DNA from 4 places in the Gordonibacter massiliensis (ex Traore et al. 2017) genome. Region 2 is predicted to be linked to each of the others. Evidence: predicted binding sites of a transcription regulator. Region 2 holds the regulator's gene; each other region holds the start of a gene.
The links. Region 2 encodes LexA, which represses DNA repair genes until DNA is damaged. Its sites were predicted from a motif close to CNAACANNTGTTNG; they were not measured.
Positions count from the first base shown of each region.

Region 1: a site for LexA is predicted at 1,848-1,861, ahead of HCH03_RS09410 (tryptophan transporter). Genes of this name have one in related genera too.
Region 3: a site for LexA is predicted at 1,812-1,825, ahead of ruvC (crossover junction endodeoxyribonuclease RuvC). Genes of this name have one in related genera too.
Region 4: a site for LexA is predicted at 2,305-2,318, ahead of uvrA (excinuclease ABC subunit UvrA). Genes of this name have one in related genera too.

Region 1 covers NZ_JAASIO010000007.1:105,854-109,864, forward strand. The annotation lists gene HCH03_RS09400 (MDR family MFS transporter) at 1-604, opposite strand, end outside; gene HCH03_RS09405 (TetR family transcriptional regulator) at 821-1,483, shown strand; gene HCH03_RS09410 (tryptophan transporter) at 2,096-2,740, shown strand; gene HCH03_RS09415 (energy-coupling factor ABC transporter ATP-binding protein) at 2,766-3,623, shown strand; gene HCH03_RS09420 (energy-coupling factor ABC transporter ATP-binding protein) at 3,620-4,011, shown strand, end outside.
Region 2 covers NZ_JAASIO010000012.1:100,479-104,489, reverse strand. The annotation lists gene HCH03_RS12755 (ATP-binding cassette domain-containing protein) at 1-457, opposite strand, end outside; gene HCH03_RS12750 (hypothetical protein) at 857-1,189, opposite strand; gene lexA (transcriptional repressor LexA) at 1,304-1,942, shown strand; gene hflX (GTPase HflX) at 2,172-3,488, opposite strand; gene HCH03_RS12735 (LL-diaminopimelate aminotransferase) at 3,713-4,011, opposite strand, start outside.
Region 3 covers NZ_JAASIO010000016.1:34,286-38,296, reverse strand. The annotation lists gene ruvB (Holliday junction branch migration DNA helicase RuvB) at 1-609, opposite strand, end outside; gene ruvA (Holliday junction branch migration protein RuvA) at 669-1,268, opposite strand; gene ruvC (crossover junction endodeoxyribonuclease RuvC) at 1,265-1,795, opposite strand; gene HCH03_RS14575 (YebC/PmpR family DNA-binding transcriptional regulator) at 1,997-2,797, opposite strand; gene HCH03_RS14570 (MFS transporter) at 3,473-4,011, opposite strand, start outside.
Region 4 covers NZ_JAASIO010000002.1:123,807-127,817, forward strand. The annotation lists gene uvrA (excinuclease ABC subunit UvrA) at 1-2,166, opposite strand, end outside; gene HCH03_RS04440 (PTS sugar transporter subunit IIC/EAL domain-containing protein) at 2,390-4,011, opposite strand, start outside.

The sequences.
Region 1 (4,011 bases), on a different contig from region 2:
CGACGGAGGGCACGTCGAGCGTGACGTCCTTCTTCGTTTCGCCGCCCTTTTGCAGCACGAACGCGCCGATGACAACCACGAGGGCCGACAGCGCCGTGATGATGTAGAACATGTCATGCCAGGTGTAGCGGTCGATGATGACGCCGGCAACCGTGGGGCCGATGGCCGGGCCGAACGCGATGACGATGCCGAACAGGCCCATGGCGGTGCCGCGCTTGCTTACGGGGAACGTCCACATGAGCACGGTCATCACGAGCGGCATGAGGATGCCGGCGCCGGCGGCCTGCACGAGGCGGCCGAGCAGCAGCACGGCGAAGTTCGGCCCCCAGCCCGCCAGGAAGCTGCCCAGGGTGAACACGACCATGGACACCAGGAACAGGCGCTTGGTGGTGAAGCGGTCGGTGAGGAACGCCGTGATGGGGATCATGATGGCGTTCACCAGGGTGAATCCGGTGGTGAGCCACTGGGCGGTGGAGGCGTCCACGCTCATTTCCGTCATGACCGACGGCAGGGCCGGAGCCACGACGGTCTGATTGAGCACGGTGACGAACGTGCCGAACACGAGCACGGCCAGCATGATGATTTGTTTGCGCGTAAGACCCATGTAGGTGCTTCCTCCTGATGCTTCGATGCCGCGAACAAAAGCGCCTTCGAGAAAGGCCGCTCGCAGCCCGTCCACGAAGACGCTCGGTTCGCATCCGATTGACTTGATTTACACCCAGTATAAATATTCATTCGGTAAATGAAAAGGGATCGTAACAAAAGTTGTGGTACGCTGCACGGAAATCGCACATCATTGATCTGAAAGGTCGCGCGCATCGTGGAATTGGAGCAAGGGCAAACGTCAACGGAGGAAAACCCGTCGCAGGAAGGCTTGCGGTACCGCAAGAAGCTCAAGGCGCGCCTTGCGGTGGAGCGCGCCGCGCTGGAGCTGGTCATCGAGCGTGGCTACGACGGCGTCACCGTGGAGGACATCTGCGCGCGCGCCGAGATATCCAAGAAGACGTTCTTCAACTACTTCCCGTCGAAAGCCGCGGTCATCGTGGGCCGGCTCGACGCGTTTCCCGACGACGAGCGCTTGGTGGAGATACTCGAGGAGCACGACGAAGTGTGCTATCTCGACGTGCTGGTCGGGGTGGTGAGCACGACCGTCACCTCGGGCGTGGACGAGGAGATCGAGAACCTGCGCCGCGAGGCGTTGCGTTCCATGCCGCAGCTGTTCTTCCACGGGCAGCGCGACCTGCTGGCCGTGCAGCGCTCCATCGCCGCCGCCCTGCGCTCGTATCTGGACGAACGCCCCGAGCGCCGCATGCTGGCAGGTGCCTCGGTGGAGGAGGAGGCGCTCGTGGCGTCGTCCACCGCCATCGGCTTGGCGCGCACGCGCTCCATGCTGCACGTGTGCGGCGAGGCTGCCCCGACGGCCGCCGAAACCCGTCGGCTCATCATGGCGTACCTCTCGGCGGGCGACGACCGCGTCTTGTGACGACCTGCGACGACGGCTGCGTTTTGGTGGCTGATTCGTTTTGCAGCCGACGTGCCGCGATAGGGCGTTGCGCCGCGGTTGGCGCGTCGCGTCCGAGGGTCGCGTTGGGAGTTGCGTCGAAAAAAGTTCTTGACAGCATCCCGCTCTCGTGTGCTAAAGTACGGGCCACAACTTAATACCTTGAAACCGATGAGGCGAAAGTCAAGCCATCAAGGGCACTCACAGAGAGCGGGCGCAGCTGAGATTCCCGCAGGAAGCCGGATGGTAAATGGATCGCCGAGGGAAAGGGGAAAGGTTGGCGGTCGCGGCGCTCGGCGCAGCGGACGACAACCGAGTATCTGGACCGTGAGCCTGCGTTAAGGGCAGAACATGTGTTGGCATGTTCGTGAGAGGGTTCTGCAATGCAGAATCAACTGTGAAGGTGGCACCGCAGGTCAAAAGACCTGTCCTTCGATGAGAAGGACAGGTCTTTTTCATTGTGGAGGCAAACTGCCAGAGCCGCGCAGTCGATTGTGCAGAGCCGATCCTCATCCGCGAAGTTCGTGCCGGCAAACCAGACGCCTCGGGAGGGGCAATGACCGGCGGGAACCCCGCCAAGAGAGGATGAGCATCATGGCAGAGCAGAGCAAGCGCGAGGTCAACGTGAAGGCAGCGGCGGGCGGCAAGGCCCCGGCGGCGCAGGGCAGGGCGCGCCAGCGCACGGTGCAGGGGGCCGACGCGCGCAAGAAGGGCTTCGACGTGTCGGCGCTCATCCTGGTGGCGGTGCTCCTGGCTGCCGGCGCCGTGCTCAAGATGACGGTGGGCAGCTTCGTGAACTTCTTCGGCATGAAGCCGAACTTCATCATCGCCATGTACTGCCTGGCCATCCTGCTGGTGCGACCGAACATGGTGCAGGCGGGCATCATCGGCCTTCTTGCCGGCGCGGTGTGCCAGCTTTTGCCCGGCAGCCCCTACATCAACTTCGTCTCCGAGTTCTTGGGCGCGCTGTGCATGGCCGCCCTCATCCGCGTGCCCATGAAGGTGGGCCGTGCGAACCTGCAAACCATCGTGGCCACGTTCCTGTCCACCGTCGTGTCGGGCGGCATGTTCACCGTCTGCCTGTTCGTGTTCTTGGGCGCGAGCGCCTCGAGCCTCGTGGCCTACGTGCCCATCGTGCTGTGCACCGCCCTCATCAACTGCGTGATCGTGCAGGCGCTCTACATCCCGCTGGCGAAGGTTTTGAAGAAGGAGCCTGCGAAGCAAGTTGCCGCCGCGTAGCCGCGACCGCGAAAGGAAACCTCCCATGACCACCTCCGCACCTATCATCGACGTGAAGGACGTGACGTTCTCCTACGCCGGGGCCGCCCGCCCGGCGCTCGACGGCGTGTCGCTCGCCGTGGCCGAAGGCGATTTCCTCGGCATCATCGGGCCCTCGGGAGCCGGCAAGTCCACGCTCATGTACGCCATGAACGGCGTGGTGCCGCACTACCATCAGGGCGAGTTCTACGGCGAGGTGCGCCTGGCGGGCGCGGACACGCACGAGACGAGCCTCACCGACCTCTCGCACACGGTGGCCACGGTGTTTCAAGACGTGGACGCCCAGATGGTGGCTGCGGAGGTGGAGGACGAGGTGCTGTTCGGGCTGGAGAACTTCGGCGTGCCGCACGACGAGATCCCGGCGCGCGTGGACAAGGCGTTGGCGCTGGTGGGCATCTCCGACCTGCGCGAGCGCGCCATCGCGTCGCTCTCGGGCGGGCAGAAGCAGAAGGTGGCGTTGGCGGCGGTGCTGGCCCTGCGCCCGCGCGTGCTCGTGCTGGACGAGCCCACCGGCGCGCTCGACCCGGCCAGCTCGCGGCAGGTGTTCTCGCTGTTGGCCGATCTGAACGAGCGCAGCGGCATCACCGTGGTGGTGGTGGAGCAGAAGATAGGCCTGCTGGCCGAGTACGCACGGCGGCTTGCCGTTCTGGACGAAGGAAGGCTCGCGTACTGCGGGGAGCGCCGCGAGGTGCTGGCGCACGCCGACGACCTGCTGCGCATCGGCGTGAACGTGCCGCGCGCCACCACGCTGTCGTGCATGCTGCGCGACGAGGGCTTTCCGGTGGGGCGGTTGGCGTGCAATGTGGACGAGGCGCAGGAGCTGATCGAAGGGATCGTGGCATGATGTTGTTCGGCAAAAAGAACCAGAAGGCGGTTGCAGGCGAACCTAACTCGGCGTCGAGCAGAACCGCCCGGGAACGCGCCGCGCGCAAGCGTGGCGGCGACTCGATCGTCGACGTGACGGCCGTGCCGCGCGAGGACGCGCCCGATCCGGTGGCCGCGCGCGTCGGTGTGCCCGCCGTGCTGGAGTGCCGGGGCGCGTCGTTCGCCTACGACGGCGCGGCAGACGGCGCGCAGGTGGTGCGCGACCTCTCGTTCGCCGTTCGCAAAGGCGAGTTCGTGGCCATCGTGGGGAGCAACGGTGCCGGCAAGACCACCACGTCGAAGCTGCTGAACGGGCTGCTGAAGCCCTCGGCGGGGGAGGTGCTGGTCGACGGCGTGCCCACCGTCCA
Region 2 (4,011 bases):
GCGCTCGGGCGACTTGCCTGCGTGCGTCGGCGTCCAGATGGTTCGTGGGTTCGTCGAGCGCGAGCAGCTGCGGCTCGGCGGCGAGAGCGCACGCTATTTGGATGCGTTTGCGCTCGCCGTGCGAAAGCGTGTCGAACCGCCAAAGCCACGCATCGTCGATACCGAGCAGGTACCTGAGCCTCACGGCCGTCGGACCGTAATCGCAGGCGAACTCCTCAAGATCGGACGGCGGCTCGTCGGTCGACTGAGCGCAGACGTATCCCTTGATCCGCGGCGTCACGTTCCCTGTTTGGAGTTCCATGCTTCCGCAGACCAGCTTGAGCAGCGTGCTCTTGCCAGCCCCGTTCGAGCCGACAACGCCGGTCCAGCCGGGTGCGAACGCGACGGAAGCGTCGTCAAGGGCGGCGCTGTCGGCGCCGTCGTAGATGTACGTGAGGTGATGTGCGGTAACGAACATGAAGGGCCTCCCTTCGAGAGGCACCGGATGCGCGGTGTTTCGCCGAGATCGTTCGAACGGATCGATGAGATGGTTCGAATAGGGGATGAAAACGCGAGGAACGATAACGAAAGCGCACCCGATGCGTATCTGACATGATATGCGGGTGCCCGAAGGCTTTCGTTAGTGCTTCATGTTCCTTGTCTCCCTATCGCATGCGCCTTGACGTGGATGCCATACCATGACGCGGATGTCGCTGCCAGCGTCGAACGACCTTGCGGCTCATGCTCGACGTTTAACGCAGTTTATCACAAGCGCCCTGCCTGCGAAGCAACGTTTGGATGAAAACGGGCGCTCCCGGGGTGGCGGGAGCGCCCTGCAGCCACAGAAACGCAGCATCTGTGGGTATCGAAACGGCCGTTACAGGCCGACGAACATGCTCGCAAGCGCCAAGGCGGAGAAGACGCAACCGGCGATGGCCGCCTGCCACGGCCTTACGCGACCGTAAGCGCAGCCGCCTATGCTGCCGAAGCGGAAGGCGTGCGCCGTTCGGGAGGCTTCCGCGTAACGCGACGTGGAGGCCGCCCGAGCGGAAACGTCGCGGATCGCATCGCGCTCCGGATACGCGAGGGCGCGTCGGGAGGCGCGCCCGGGAAACTCGATGATAGCCCCCGTGCTCATGGGCGCGTAATCGAATTCCGGCTGCAGAGCCGATGTGCCATCGGTGGCGCACCGCACCTCGAAATTCTTCATCTTTCTGCCTCCTAGCCCTTGCGTAGAACCTTTGTTCGCATATATAATAGAGCGAACAAAGGTTCATGTCAATATGAAATTAAAACATTTGTTCGCCAAGGGAAAGGACGGGGCATGTCCGAAAAAGTGACGAAGCGCCAGAAGGCAGTGCTCGACTGCATCGAGGAGTGCATTCGCGAGAAGGGCTACGGCCCCACCGTGCGCGAGGTCTGCCAGAGCCTGGGCCTTTCCTCCCCCTCGACGGTTCACGTGCATCTCAAAGCGCTCGAAGACAAGGGGCTCATCAAACGCGATCCCCTCAAGTCGCGCTCCATCGCGCTCACCTATCCGTTGGATAACGTGGAAAGCCCTTCCAACGTCATCCAGCCCAGCTTCAACAAGGTGGTGAACGTGCCGCTTGTGGGCAACGTGGCGGCCGGCTCCCCCATCCTCGCCGAGGAGAACATCACCGACACCATCTCGCTGCCTACCGACATCGTGGGCGACGCGCCGTCGTTCTTGCTGTCGGTACGCGGCGAATCGATGATCGAGGCGGGCATCAACGACGGCGACTACGTGGTGGTGAAGGAGCAGCCCGTCGCCAACAACGGCGACATCGTCGTGGCCATCATCGACGACGGCGCGACGGTCAAGCGGTTCTACAAGGAGTCGGACCACATCCGCCTTCAGCCGGAGAATTCCACGATGGATCCCATCATCACCACCGACTGCTCCATCGCAGGCAAGGTGGTCGCGGTGTTCCGCCGCCTGTAAAGGCCGTCGGGACCGTAGCGAGGAAAGCCTTTCTTTCTCTCACGCACGGCAAGAGGCTGGGCATGCTGGTCCCCGCTGGGTGCGAGTTGCTGCCCGCCCGGTGCAGTAAGGCTTAGAGTCGAAAAATCAAGCGGCGAACGCACGGTGCGCTCGCCGCTTGATCGTTTTTACCGCCCGGTTTCGTGCCGGGCAGGCAGCAACCCGCCCTTGCGAGTGACTTAGAGTAACTCTAAGAGCGCTCGATCGAGAACGGACGGAACAGTCCGGCATAGGAAGGCGCCGCGAGCATGACGATGTGCGTGCCGCCCTCCTCGTGCGTTTCGGACAGGATATGGCATCGCTCGTGCGCGACGGACACCAAATCGCCGCGCCCGTAGGGCACGAGAACGTCCAAATGCTCGTCATGCGCCGAGGCCAAGCGGGCGATATGGTCCACCAGCTCGCCGATGCCCTCCCCTGTCGCCGCCGACACGAATTGCGCCTGCGATTGGCGCGCCTCGAGCGCGGCAAGATGTTCCTCGTCCAACAGGTCGCACTTGTTGAACACGAGCACGCGTCGGAGGTCCTGCGCGCCGATCTGCCCGAGCACGTCCTCTACGGCCCGTATCTGCGCCTCGTACTCGTCGGAAGACGCATCGACGACGTGCAACACGAGGTCGGCCCCCGTTATCTCGTCAAGCGTCGACTTGAACGCCTCGATCAGGGTGGTGGGGAGTTTCTGGATGAAGCCAACCGTGTCGGTGATGGTTATCTCGCGACCCTCGGGCAGCACGAACTTGCGCGTGGTGGAGTCCAAGGTTGCGAACAGCTTGTCGTAGGCGAGCACGTCGGCGTTCGTCAGGCGGTTGAGCAGGCTCGACTTTCCCGCGTTCGTGTAGCCGGCCAGCGCGACCTTGAACATGCCGCTTTCGTAGCGGCTCTCGCGCTGCACGGCGCGCACGTCGGCCAGGTGCTTGAGCTCGCGCTTGATGGACGTGATGCGCTTGCGGACCATGCGGCGGTCGACCTCAAGCTGGCTTTCGCCCTCGCCGAAGCGCGACCCCACGCCGCCGCCCATACGGTTCGAGGCCAGGTGAGCCCACATACCGCGCAAGCGCGGCAGCAGGTACTCGTTCTGGGCGAGGCGCACCTGCAGGCGGCCTTCCCTGCTGGTGGCGTGCAGCGCGAAGATGTCCAGGATGAGCGCCGTGCGGTCGATGACCTTCACGTCCTTGCCCACCACCTTCTCGAGGTTCGACTGCTGCGAGGGGCTCAACTCGTCGTCGAACACGACGAGGTCGGCGGCATGGGCGCGCGCCAACTCCGCCACCTCCTCGGCCTTGCCGGATCCGACGAACGTGCGCGGATTCGGGGCGTCGAGCTTCTGGGTCGTGGTCGCCACGACGTTGGCGCCCGCCGTGTCGACGAGCCGTTCGAGCTCGGCCAGCGACGATGCGAGCGGCCAGGAAACGCCGGGGCGGTCGACGCCCACGAGGACGGCGCGCTCGCGACGCTCTTCGGAAACAGGGGTCATCCCCCGCGTGATAACGGATTCGAATTCGGACATGGAGCCAACCTTTCAACGCATCGAGGCACGCGGCGGGAAGCGGCGTGCGGGAACAGTCAGATTGCCTTTCGCCGCGATGGCGAATCGGCCGTTAGATCACGAACATAGCTGGCTGCATGCTGGTTGCTCCGTCCTCGAACTGCAATAAGGCGCGCAGGCGGTAGCGTCTGCGCGCCTATCATAGCATATTCGCCGGCGCCGCCGAAAACAGGCGGGATACGGCGCTACATCGCTTCCTTGATGCGCCGCACCGCTTCGAGCAGCCGGTCGTCGGGCGTGGTGAGCGAGATGCGGACGAAGCCCTCGCCGTCCGGACCGTAGCCCGAGCCCGGCGTGACGATGACGTGGGCCTGCTCCAACAGCTTCGTGGCGAACGACGCCGACGTCTCGCCCTGCGGAACCTTCGCCCATACGTAGATGGTGGCCTTCGGCGCCGTGCATTCCACGCCGATGGCGTGCAACGCGTCCACCACGAGGTCGCGTCGGCGCTGGTAGAGAGCGCACAGGTCGGCAATGCAGCGTT
Region 3 (4,011 bases), on a different contig from region 2:
GTACGCCAGACGGAACGAGATGCCGAAGCGGTCGCGCAAGGGCCCGGTGAGCAGGCCCGTGCGGGTGGTGGCCCCCACGAGCGTGAAGTGCGGCAGATCGAGCCGGATGGAGCGGGCGGCCGGACCCTTCCCCACCACGATGTCGAGCGCGAAGTCCTCGAGCGCGGGGTAGAGCACCTCCTCCACCATGCGGTTCAGGCGATGGATCTCGTCGATGAACAGCACGTCGCCCTCTTCGAGGTTCGTGAGGATGGCGGCCAGGTCGCCCGTGCGCTCGATGGCGGGGCCGCTCGTGGTGCGGATGCTCGCGCCCAACTCGTTGGCCACCACGGTGGCGAGCGTCGTCTTGCCCAAGCCGGGAGGGCCCGAGAACAGTATGTGGTCGACCACGTCGCCGCGCGCCCGGGCCGCCTCGATGAGGATGGCGAGCGACTCCTTCACCTTCGTCTGGCCCAGGTAGTCGCCCAGGCGTTTCGGGCGCAGGCTTCGGTCGAGCGCGAGGTCGTCTTCCGTGAGCTCGGCGGCCACGGCGCGCGGCCGCGCGGCCGCAGCGTCCGCGCCGTCGGCCACGTATCCCAAGCCCTCTATCTCTATGTCGCTGCGTTCCATAGCCGCCTATCCTCGCATGCCGCCGTCGCCTACCACGGTACCACAGGTTCCCGCGCGCATCAGTGCTCGGATCCCAACCGTTTGAGGGCGTACTGCAAAAGGGCACCCTCCGCCGCGCCCTCGGGCGCGCCCTTGAGGGCCAGGTCGGCCTCGGCCGACGTGAACCCCATGGACAGCAGCGCCTCGCGTGCGCCCCGCAGCTGCTCGTCGACCTGCGCCGCCGGAGCCGCGACGTCGTCGAACAGCCCCGCAAGACCCTGGTCGAGCGACCCCTTCAACTCCAAGATGATGCGCGAGGCCGTTTTCTTGCCCACGCCGGGGATCTTGGACACGCCGGCCACGTCCTGCGCGGCGATGGCCGACACGAGCGCCTGCGGCGTGAACACCGAGAGCGCCGCCAGCGCCACCTTCGGCCCCACGCCGCTCACGCCGATAAGCCGCTCGAACAGCGCCTTCTCCTCGATCGACAGGAAGCCGTACAACGCGACGGCGTCCTCGCGCACCTGCAGGTACGTGTGCACCTCCACAGGAGCGCCGGCCTCCGGCAGCTTCGCCAGGCTCGCCTGCGACATGCCCACGGCATAGCCCACTCCGTTCACGTCGACGAACGCGGCGGTCGCGGTCTTGCCCGCGAGCCTTCCCTTCAAAAACGCGATCATCGCGCGCCTCCTTGCGTCGCGGCCGCCGCGGCCGCGGCCGCGAAGCCCTCGTGGGTCGTGTAGCAGATGGCGGCCGCGAGCGCGTCGGCCGCATGATCGGGGCTCGGCACCGCCTCGAGCGCCAGCAGCTGGCGCACCATGTACTGCACCTGGTCCTTGTCGGCCGAGCCGGCACCGACCACCGCGAGCTTGATCTGGCTGGGAGAGAATTCTCCCACGTCCAGATCGCCCTCGGCGCACGCCACGAGCGCGGCACCGCGCGCCTGCCCCGTGGCGAAGGCGCTCTGCGTGTTCACGCCGAACCACACCGTCTCGATGCCCACGCAGGTGGGCTCGAAGCGCGCGATGACGGCGGCCATCTGCTCGTGGATCTTGCCCAGCCGACGCGCCAAGGGTGCGGAAGCCGGCGTGGAGATGCAGCCGTAGGCCACGCAGGACAGGCGCGGCCCGCTCTGCGCCACGATGCCCCAGCCCGTGTTCGCCAGGCCCGGGTCGATGCCGAGTATCGTCCGTTCGGTGCGCGCCATCGTCCTCATTTCTTCGCAAACGAATGTTCGCTTGCATAGTACCACAAAACCGCAAAGCCCACGAAAAAGACGCGTCCGAAAGCGCGCCTTCTCTACGTCAGACGCACGCCGCGTCGTCCGCCGCGCCCCGATGCACAAAAAACCGCCGCAAGCTCGGGGCTTGCGGCGGCTTCGTTGATGCTGCGGAACGCACGCGGCGCGTTACTCGTCGAGCGCCTCGGCGATCTCGTCGGTGATGTCCATGGTATGGTAGACGTTCTGCAGGTCCTCGAGCTCCTCCAGCTTGTCCACCAGGCGCATGACCTTCTTCGCGTCGGACACGCTCACCTCGGTGGGCGTGGTGGGGATCATGGTGAGCTCGGCGCCCTTCGTCTCGGTGCCGGCCTCCTCGAGCGCCTTCTTCACGGCCATGAGGTCGGTGGGGCCGGTGTAGACAATCCACTCGTCCTCGGCGTCCTCGTAGTCGTCGCCGCCGGCCTCGGCCACGGCGAGCATGAACTCCTCCTCGTCGGCCGCGGCGCCGTTCGGCTTCACGGGGTTCTTCTTGTCGCCGGTCTCGACCTCCTTGGGCACCATGATCTGGCCCTTGCGCTCGAACTGGAACGCCACGGAGCCCGACGTGCCCAAGCTACCGCCCGCATGCGAGAACGCGCTGCGCACGTCGGCCGCGGTGCGGTTGCGGTTGTCGGTCAGCGCCTCGCAGTACACGGCGATGCCGGCCGGGCCGTAGCCCTCGTACACGACCGTCTCGTAGTTCGCAGCGTCCTTGCCGGAGCCGAACGCCTTGTCGATGGCGGTTTTGATCTTGTCTTTAGGCAGGGAGTAGCCCTTGGCCTTCTCGATGGCGGCCGCGAGCGACGCGTTGTTCTCGGGATTCGGGTCGCCGCCCTCCTTCGCCGCCACCGTGATGATGCGCGACAGCTTGGAGAACAAGGCGGAGCGCTTCGCGTCCTGCGCCGCCTTGCGGTGTTTCGTTGTAGCCCACTTTGAATGCCCAGACATATACGATCCCTTCCAAATACAGCAATACCAACGGTGTATTCTAGCACACCCGTCAAACGCCCCGTTCTCTTTCTCACGGTCTTCAAAAAACGCAGGGGCGCCAAGACGAACGGGCGGGCGGGTGAGATGGGCGGGAGCCCCCGTCGCCACCGCCCGTCCAACCCCGTCGCAGCGCGTATTCGGGCGACGGAGCACAACACCCTCCTATACCCCGCACCTGCCGACGACTCGCCTCGTCATGCGTTGTCGCCCGAAAGCCTCGATTTTCACCTCGAAACCGAGGCTTTCGGGCGACAACGCATGGGCGGAAACGGAAAAACGGCGGCCGGCGGAAACGAGGGGGGGGGCACGCGAACGCTCCCGCATTGGACCGCCTCAGGGGGTAGGCGGCCCAATGCGGGAGCGTCACGGCACAATCGGAACTTTCGGCGGGCGGCGCAACGCGTTTCCCGGATCCGGAAGGGGTTGCACGTCAAAAGTCGCGACAACGCATGTTCCCGACGCCCCCCCCGCAGGGCAAGGGCTCTGCCCTTGCTGGCGACCTGGAGAAACGTTGCCGGTTGGGCGGCAAGGGCAGAGCCCTTGCCCTGCGGGGGCGCCCCGCTCCGTCAACCCTTCCCCGCCCCCTGCGGGGCCCCGGCGCACGGAGCCCCGCACAGGCCGCGCGGGAAGCGGCTAGATGTTCTGCGCGACGCCCTTGGCGTCGTACATCTTCACCAGGGCATAGCAGACCGTCGCCACGAGCTGGGCGCCGCACACCATGTAGGCCAGCGCGCCGAACTCGCCGGAGAACGCGTCGATGAACATGCCGCCCAGCGGGGAACCCAGCATCATGCCCAAATCGACCGCCACGGTGAACATGGCCACCATCGAGGCGCCCGCGCGGGCGTCGGGCACGGCCTGGGGACACAGCGTCCACATGGCCGCGCAGTAGCCCGACTCCACGACCGAGTACACCACCAGCATGATGAGCGCGCCGGGAATGCCGGACACGCGGAACATGAGGAAGAACGCCACGGCCCAGATGAGCGAGTTCACCACCATGAACCGGCGCCGCTTCGTGATGGCGTTCAGGATGAAGCCGAACACAATGCAGCCGATGCACTCGATGAGGTACATGGCACCGGTCATGTTGTTGGCCATGATGGCGTCGGCCGTGCCGGACGCCTGCCAGAACGGCGATATCCAGGCGATGACCGTGGAGTTCGAGATGC
Region 4 (4,011 bases), on a different contig from region 2:
GTAGGTGGCCGGGTTCGAACGCGGCGTGCGGCCGATGGGGCTCTGGTCGATGTTGATGACCTTGTCGATCTTGTCGAGCCCCGTGATCTTCTTGTACGCGCCCGCGCGGCGGTGCGCGCGGTTCACGCGGTTCGCGAGCGCCGGCGCCAGCGTGTCGGTGACGAGCGAGCTCTTGCCCGAGCCCGACACGCCCGTGACCACGGTGAGCGTGCCGTAGGGCACCTCGAGCGTCACGTTCTTCAGGTTGTTCTCCCGCGCTCCCGTGAGCTTGAGCGAACCGCGGCGGGGCTTGCGTCGCTTCTCGGGCACCGCGATGGTGCGCCTCCCGGACAGGTAGTCGGCCGTGAGCGAGCCTTCGAACTTCACGATCTCCTCGGGCTTGCCGGCCGCCACCACTTCGCCGCCGTGCTCGCCCGCGCCCGGCCCCATGTCGATGACGTAGTCGGCGCTGCGGATGGTGTCCTCGTCGTGCTCGACCACGATGACGGTGTTCCCCAAGTCGCGCAGGCGCTCGAGCGTGGCGATGAGCCGCTCGTTGTCGCGCTGGTGCAGGCCGATGGAGGGCTCGTCCAGGATGTAGAGCACGCCCATGAGGCCCGCGCCGATCTGGGTGGCCAGGCGGATGCGCTGCGCCTCGCCGCCGGAGAGCGTGGCCGTGGCCCGCTCGAGCGTGAGGTAGTCCAGGCCCACGTCCACCAGGAAGCGCAGGCGCGCCTTGATCTCCTTCACGATGGGCCCGGCGATGTGCTCTTCCTGGCCCTTGAAGGAAAGGCCCTCGAAGTAGTCGAGCGAGTCGGCCGCGCTCATCTCGGTGACGTCGTGGATGGACTTGTCGCCCACCGTCACGGCCAGGATCTCGGGCTTGAGGCGCTTGCCGCCGCAGGTCTGGCACGGCACGATGGCGAAGTACTCCGACAGCTTCTCGCGCTGATTGTCGGACTGCGCCTCCTGGTAGCGGCGCTGCACGGCGGCGAGCGCGCCCTCCCATTCGATGTACCAGTACGTCTCGCGGCCGTCCACGGTCACGTAGTCCACGCGCACCTTGTTCTTGCCCAGGCCGTAGAGCAGCGCGTCGGTCGCCTTCTTCGGCATGTCCTCCCACGGCGTGTTCTCGTCCACGCCCATGTGCTTGGCCACGGCGCGCAGCACCTGCGGGTAGTAGTTGCCGGTCTTGAACGGCGCGATGACGCCTTCGGCCAGCGTGAGCGAGGGGTCGGGCACCACGAGCGAGGGGTCCACCTCCTCGCGGCTGCCGATGCCGAGGCAGTCCGGGCAGGCGCCGTAGGGCGCGTTGAACGAGAAGTCGCGCGGCTGCAGCTCGTCCATGGAGTGGCCGTGCTCGGGGCACGCGAGCGCGAGCGAGAACAGGTGCTCCCCGGCCCCGAGGCCGCCCGTGGCGCCGCTCGACTGGCCGCCGCCCTCCCCCAGCGGCTCGCCGTCGTCGCCCAGCACCTGCACGAGCACGCGCCCGTCGGCCAGCTTGCAGGCCAGCTCCACCGCCTCGGCGATGCGGCTCGTGGCGCTCGCCTTCAGCTGCACGCGGTCGACCACCACGTCGATGAAGTGCTTGATTTTCTTGTTGAGCGTGCGCGGCTCGGCCTCCAGCTTCACGATCTCGCCGTCGATGCGCACGCGGCTGAAGCCCTCTTTCTGCAGGTCGGCGAACAGCTTCGTGAACTCGCCCTTGCGACCCGTCACCACCGGCGCCATGATGATGGCCTTCGCGTCGGGCGCGAGCGCCAGTATCTCGTCGGTCACCTGGTCGGTGGTCTGCTTCTTGATGACGCGCCCGCACTCGGGGCAGTGCGGCACGCCCACGCGCGCGAACAGGAGGCGCAGGTAGTCGTATATCTCGGTGGTGGTGCCCACCGTGGAGCGCGGGTTCTTCGACGTGGTCTTCTGGTCGATGGAAACCGCGGGCGACAGGCCGTCGATGCTGTCGAGGTCGGGTTTGCTCATCTGGCCCAGGAACATGCGGGCGTAGCTGGAGAGGCTCTCCACGTAGCGGCGCTGGCCCTCGGCATACATCGTGTCGAACGCCAGCGACGACTTACCGCTTCCCGACAGGCCCGTGATGACCACGAGCTCGTCGCGCGGGATGATGAGGTCGATGTCCTTGAGGTTGTGCTCGCGGGCACCCTTGATGACGATGGCGTTCTGTCCCATGTGGCTTATCGCTCTTTCTCGTATAGCTCGCGGCCGTGGCGGCGCGCTCCTCGATTCCAGACCGCGTATATGGATACTGGAATACTATCAATTCTGTGCAATCGTTTATTCTAGCGCAGAGCGGGGAATGAGTTTGCGAAAACATCCGTTCGTGTTCAAGCGTTCAAACGATGCGCACAATTCGTTCGCTTTCCGCCGGGCGGATGCCCGCGCGGGCGGCGCGTCAGGCGGCCGGAGCCGACCGCGACGCTCCGGCGAGCTCGACCATGTCGTCGAACGGCAGCGCGGGCGCGTACAGATAGCCCTGGAAGTACGAGCAGCCCAGCGCGACGAGACGGTCGCGCTGCTCGGCCGTCTCCACGTACTCCGCCAGCACCGTGAAGCCCAGCTGCTCGGACAGGCGCGTGATGGACGCCACGATCTCGGCGTAGCGCTCGTTCTCCATGACGCCCTTGGCGATGGTGCCGTCCAGCTTCACGACGGAGAACACGCTGGTCTCCAGGTACTGGAACGACGTGCGCCCCATGGAGAAGTCGTCGATGGCCAGCGGGATGCCCGCGTCCGCCAAACGGTGCAGCAGCGCCGAGGCCCCCGCGTCCCAGCGCAGCGCCTCCCGCTCCGTCGCCTCCACCACCACGCGGCCCTCGTCGAGGCCGCGGGCGCGGAACGCGGCGATGATGAAGTCGACGCACGCCTCGTCCTGCAGCATCGCGGCCGTGGCGTTCACGCTGACGTCGAAGCCCGAACGCAGGATGCCGGCGTGCGCGAGCGCCTCCGCCCGCTGCGCGTCGTCGAGGGCCCGGTCGAACACGGCGCGCTCCAAATCGCCGCCGATGCCCGCCTCCTTCGCCAGCTCGATGACGATGGGCGGGTACAGCGAGCCGAAGACGGGGTGCTCGAACCGCAGCAGCGCCTCCGCGCCGACCGCCTCGCCCGACGCGTCGAACTGCGGCTGGTAGCGCAGCTCGAACGTGCGCTCGAGCACGAGCGCGCGCACGTCCTCGGCGAGCGAGCGGGCCACGGCCCCCGGCGAGCCGGGGGCGGCCATGAGCTTCGAGTCGCGGCCCGCGCGCTCGTCCTCCTGGAAGGAGGCCAGCAGCGCGACGTACCCCGCCCGGGCGCGATCGTCGGCCGCCCGCTCGTAGCGGCGCAAGAAGGGCAGGTAGAGCGCCGTGCCCAAGGCGATGCACACCAACTGCAGCACCGCGCCGGACAAGGACCCGGTGGCCACGTAGCCGCCCACGAGCGGCGGCGTGGTCCACGACACGTCCACGGACACGGGCGGCACGAGGCCGACGGCCATGGCCGCGTAGGACACCACCATGTTCACCAGGGGAACGACGATGAACGGCACGAACAGCGCCGGGTTCCACACGACCGGCAAGCCGAACATCATGATCTCGCTGATGTTGAAGAACATGGGCACCGCCGCGAACGAGGACAGGCGGCGCGAGCTGCGGCGCTTTCCGAACAGCAGGATGGCCACGAGCAGCGACAGCAGCGCACCGGCGCCGCCGATCGAGGCGAACACGTCCAAAAACGTCTTCGTGACGATCTGCGCAGGCTCGCCGCCCGCCGCGAGCGCCGCCGCGTTGGCGGCCGTGCCGGGCACGAACACGCTCTGGGCGACGCTGTCGAGCATGTTGCCCCCGTGGATGCCGAAGAACCACATGACGTTGTTCATGAGCAGGTAGAGAAGCCCGCTCGCCAACGTGGCCGTGGCCAGCGGGAACAGGGCGCTCACGCCTTGGAAGAACAGCTCCTCCACGCTGTCGACGCCCGCGATCTGGGCCACGGAAACGTTCACCGCCCCGAACAGCACGATGACGACCGCTATGGGCACGA